One region of the Deinococcus roseus genome, then DNA from elsewhere that is predicted to be linked to it. Evidence: riboswitches for the same ligand, from Rfam matches in the RefSeq annotation. Region 1 holds a riboswitch; the other holds the start of a gene.
What was found. Region 1 has a riboswitch for cyclic di-GMP ahead of IEY52_RS10815 (RCC1 domain-containing protein). Riboswitches for the same ligand answer to the same signal wherever they lie in the genome.

Region 1 (2,197 bases):
AGCCCAGGCATCATCGATTACACCCACGCCTACACCCCAGAAACCCTGGGCAACCTCGCCTTCAGCACCGCAGGCAACCTGTTCTACGGGGTGTTCGGAGACACCAACTGCGACGGCACCTTCAGCGACACCGAAAAAGCCAGCAACCTGCTGGTCAGCCCCATCCATGTGGGCTACAGCTGGCCCAGACTGAGTGACGGCAGCTTCAAACCCTGCGAATTCCACGTGCAGGTCAATGTGCCCTCCAACCTGGCCGCCAACTCTGTGGACCGCGTGAAAGTCAAAGCCGAACTGACCTGGCAGAACAACAGCAGCGTCAAAGACCCCCTCTACCTGCTGGACACCACCACCACCCGAACGCTTGCCAACGGCGGCAAACTCAGCCTCACCAAGGGCCTGCGCAACGTCACGCAAGGGGAGACCTCCTACACCGTCAGCAACGGCGGCAAGGTCGGAGAAGTCATCGAATACAAGATCACCTTCACCAACTCTGGCGACACCGTGATCACCGACATCGTGCTGGGAGACAATGTTCCGTACTTCACCGACATGGTGCAGAACGTCTACGGAGCCACCGGAGAGATGGAACTGCACTGCCCCAGTGGCTCGGTGGTCAACGTCAACCTCGGGCAGACCAGCGTGATTGATCTGCCCCTGAACCTGCCCACCAGTTGCAACATCACCCAGATGGCCCCCGGAGACTTCGGGTACTTCCTGTACCGCGTGCAGATCCGCTGAGTTTCAAATAATTTCAGATCCCTTCTCAGGAGAGGAGGGATTTTTGGTTTCTGGGAGAGGGCTTGAGGCTGCTTGCACTGGGCGAGGCACGCCTCGCCCCTACAGGTGTCATTTGAGGTTTCTGCCATTGGGCGCAGCACGCTGCGCCCCTACAGGTCTGGTTTGAGATTTCTGCCCTGAGCCCTCGGCATCTTTCCCCCAGCCATCATTTGTGTTCAGCTTCTGTAACCAAAAAATAAAACAAAAACCAGCTCTGGACGCATAAAAACCCCTTCCCAAACGCCAGCAAGAGTGCCATAATGTGTATCAGAGATTTGGCTCATGAAGCGATGAAGCGTTCTCCCGTACACGGGCACCTGGGAAACGCAGAGCTAGTGGTGCGACCGGCATGAGGCAATTGGTCCAGGGTCTGGCCAGCATTGCTGGTTGGACCGAAACAACCCATTGTCTACGTTGTCGGTCACTCTTCCCCACTCGGAAGGAGTGACTTTCAGCATGTTACACAGCAAAGAAAACACCAGGAACCGCGGTCCCAATCCACCTCCGGCTGAGTTGCTCGCCCTGTAAGCTGCAGCTCAAGACCTGACCCCTTCCGCACCACAGACCCACAGAGGAACACATCCTCCGTGAGGGCCGTGCTGTGCCGGAACTTCAGGAAGCCAGCGTGGGAAAGGAAGGCAGTGCAAAAGCACTGGTGAGGACTTCCCACCAACGGCATCAAACCCGTTCAACATCCCTCACACCGCGAAAACATGAAAAACATCCTGATCCTGACCGGGCTCACCTTCCTGATGGTGGCCTGTGGCACCCAGACTGTCCCCTCCCAGAATGCTCCCCTCGCTCCCGACGCTGAAACCATCCCTGTGGAAACCCCCGAAGTGGATGCACAGGCCCTCAGCAAAGTGGCCCCCCGTTTGCTCGCCAGTGGCAACCAGCACAACCTGGGTCTGGTGGGCGGCACCCTCAAAGTGTGGGGCTGGAACGGCTACGGCCAGATCAGCAACGCCAGCACCCTCAGTGGGATCATCGAAGTGGCTGCTGGCTGGAACAACTCCCTGGCCCTGAAGAGTGATGGCACCGTGTGGGCCTGGGGTCGCAACGACTACGGTCAGCTGGGTCTGGGCAACCTCACCGACCAGAGCGCTCCTCAAAAAATCAGCAAGATCAGCAACGTGGTGGCCATCAGCGCAGGCGTCGAGCACTCCCTGGCCCTGAAGAGTGATGGCACCGTGTGGGCCTGGGGCCACAACAATGTGGGCCAGCTGGGTCAGGGCAACACCACCGACCAGACCAACCCCGTGCAGGTTGCAGGCCTCAGCAACATCGTGCAGATCTCCGCAGGTCTGGGGCACTCCCTGGCCCTCAAGAGTGATGGCACCGTGTGGGTGTGGGGCTGGAACATGGACGGACAGCTGGGCAACGGCACCACCACCACGGCCCTGACCGCCGTGAAACTTGC
Region 2 (2,197 bases), on a different contig from region 1:
GCACCACAGATGGTGGCCTTCTTTGTGCTGAATGCGGTATTCCAGAATGTGCTGGTCTAAGTGACCCTCCACCGCTTCATGGACCGACTGCTTGACCCTTTCCAGATCCTCCGGGTGGATGTACCCATAATCTGGAATGCTGAGAAACGCCTCGGTGCTGTACCCCAGAATGGCCGTGATGGACGGTGAAACGTAGGTGGCATGAAAGTTCTGGTCAAACCGCAAAATCAGGTTGACGGTGTTCTCTGCAATCAGCTGGAACTGGGCCTGGTTTTCCTGCAGGGCCTGCCGCATGCGGTTTTTCTCGGTGACATCCGAGACCACCACCAGTCTGGCCTGCTTGCCCTGAAAGTGCAGGTCCTGTCCCTGCACCTGCACCTCCATGCACTGGCCGTTCTTTTTCTGGTGCAGCCAGACCTGATCTTCCTCCGTCTCTGCTGCCTGCAGGGTCCTGAAATACTGGACCAGCACAGGTTTTTCTGTTGCAGGGCGGATGTCCAGCAGGGTCAGGCGCAGGAATTCTTCACGGGTGTAACCGTATTGGTTCAGGGCTGCCTGGTTGACCTCCAGAAACCGCAGGGTGTGCTGTTCGTACACCCACATGGGGAGGGGATTCAACCAGAAAGCCGCCTCCAACAATTCTGAAGCCCCAGAAGACAGGGTTGGCTCCTGGATGTTCTGGCTGGGTTCAGACCTCTGGATGAAATGCACGCCTGAACAGCTGATCTCCAGACCTGAATCTTCTGTTGCAGAAAAAGCCACCTGCTGTTGTGTGGGATAAGAAACGGTCATGGCAGCGTCCTTCCTGCAGGGGCATGCCAGCATGTTGTCCGAGGGGATCACAGAATTTCTCCTCATGCCGGTCGCACCATTGACTCCACACATTCCAGGTGCCCGCATACGGAATGTGCTTCCAGGTCTCATGAGTGGGCTTGATGCCACTTCTCTTTCGAGCTTAGCTGAGTTTCAGAAAAAGTGTCAACTGTTGTTTTTTGCAAAGCGTCTGTGACGGCCTTGCTGAGCAGTTGCTGAATTTTTTACACTCTGCTTACGTACCTTTCAGAGCTGTTTCAGGGGTCAGCTATTGTTGCTTCTTGCAACAGAAAAGCTGTTTGATGGCAAAACCCTCAACAACCCTCCCATCAAAATTCCATCGTCTGCCGCCCACACCTGATATGCTGAAGGCATGATTGCCGAGGTCGTCGTTGAAAATGCCATGGAGGTGAGGGAGACCCAGCATGCCGGCATCACCTCACTGTTGCTGGTGCGCAACCTCAAAGAGGGGGGCATCAGCCCGGACCTGAAAACCATTGGCCTGTGCACAGACGCTGCCCGGATTCCCATGTCCATTCTGGTTCGCCCGGACATCGACAATTACTTTTATGAAGAAGGGCGCAGGCGCAGGACCCTGAAAATTCTGGAGCTGTACTGGAACCACGGCATCCGCAACATCACCTTTGGGGCCCTGCACAACACCGTAATGGACTGGGATTTGCTGGAAGATGCCATCACCCATGGGTTCAGCGTCAACATCAACCAGGCCTTTGACCAGACCCAGGATCTGGTCAAAAATTACCTGCAACTGGCCCTGTACCCCATGGTGCGGCAGGTGGTCACCCGGGGCCAGGCCGAAACTGCAGTGGCCGGAGAAAGTCAGATTCAACAGCTGGTGCAGCTGGACAAACCCAGCCTTCCTGTGGTGGCAGACAGCACAGGCCTGACTTCAGACAACCTGAAACCCTTTCTGGAACGCAGTGGAGTGCAGGGCATCCAGTTTGGAGCCGGGTCCAGAGACCGCAATGGCAAAATCAATTTCTCGCAGCTGGAAGGTGCAGTGAATGTCCTGCGCAGGCATGCCAAAAGCAAGCAGGCTGGAGAGAATTCACCGTCCCGCTTTCGTTTCTGATCCCAGCACCCCCCAGAAATCAAGCAGTGCAGCCAGAACCTGTTGAATGAAACAGGGTACAATTGTACGCGTGAGCACCATCTACCAACTCCGGTTGCTGGGTCACACCCTGCTGGAACAGCAAGGGCAACCCGTGCGTCTGGGCACCCGCAAAGCCCTGGCCATTCTGGTCATTCTGGCCCTCAGCCCAGAGCGGGTGGGCCGTCTGGAATTGGCCGAATTGCTGTGGCCCGAACAACCCGAGGAAAAAGCCAGGGGCAGCCTCAGGCAGGAACTTTCCCGGCTCTCCCA

Region 2: it holds a riboswitch for cyclic di-GMP, as region 1 does, so the genes downstream of both, IEY52_RS21835 (HD domain-containing phosphohydrolase) here and IEY52_RS10815 (RCC1 domain-containing protein) in region 1, are expected to answer to the same signal.

The regions. Positions count from the first base shown of each region.
Region 1 is NZ_BMOD01000006.1:201,282-203,478, forward strand. Features, by position in the region: gene IEY52_RS10810 (GEVED domain-containing protein) at 1-738, shown strand, start outside; cyclic di-GMP riboswitch class II at 1,052-1,136, shown strand; gene IEY52_RS10815 (RCC1 domain-containing protein) at 1,491-2,197, shown strand, end outside.
Region 2 is NZ_BMOD01000026.1:2,964-5,160, reverse strand. Features, by position in the region: gene IEY52_RS21835 (HD domain-containing phosphohydrolase) at 1-792, opposite strand, end outside; cyclic di-GMP riboswitch class II at 849-932, opposite strand; gene IEY52_RS21830 (copper homeostasis protein CutC) at 1,187-1,906, shown strand; gene IEY52_RS21825 (ATP-binding protein) at 1,977-2,197, shown strand, end outside.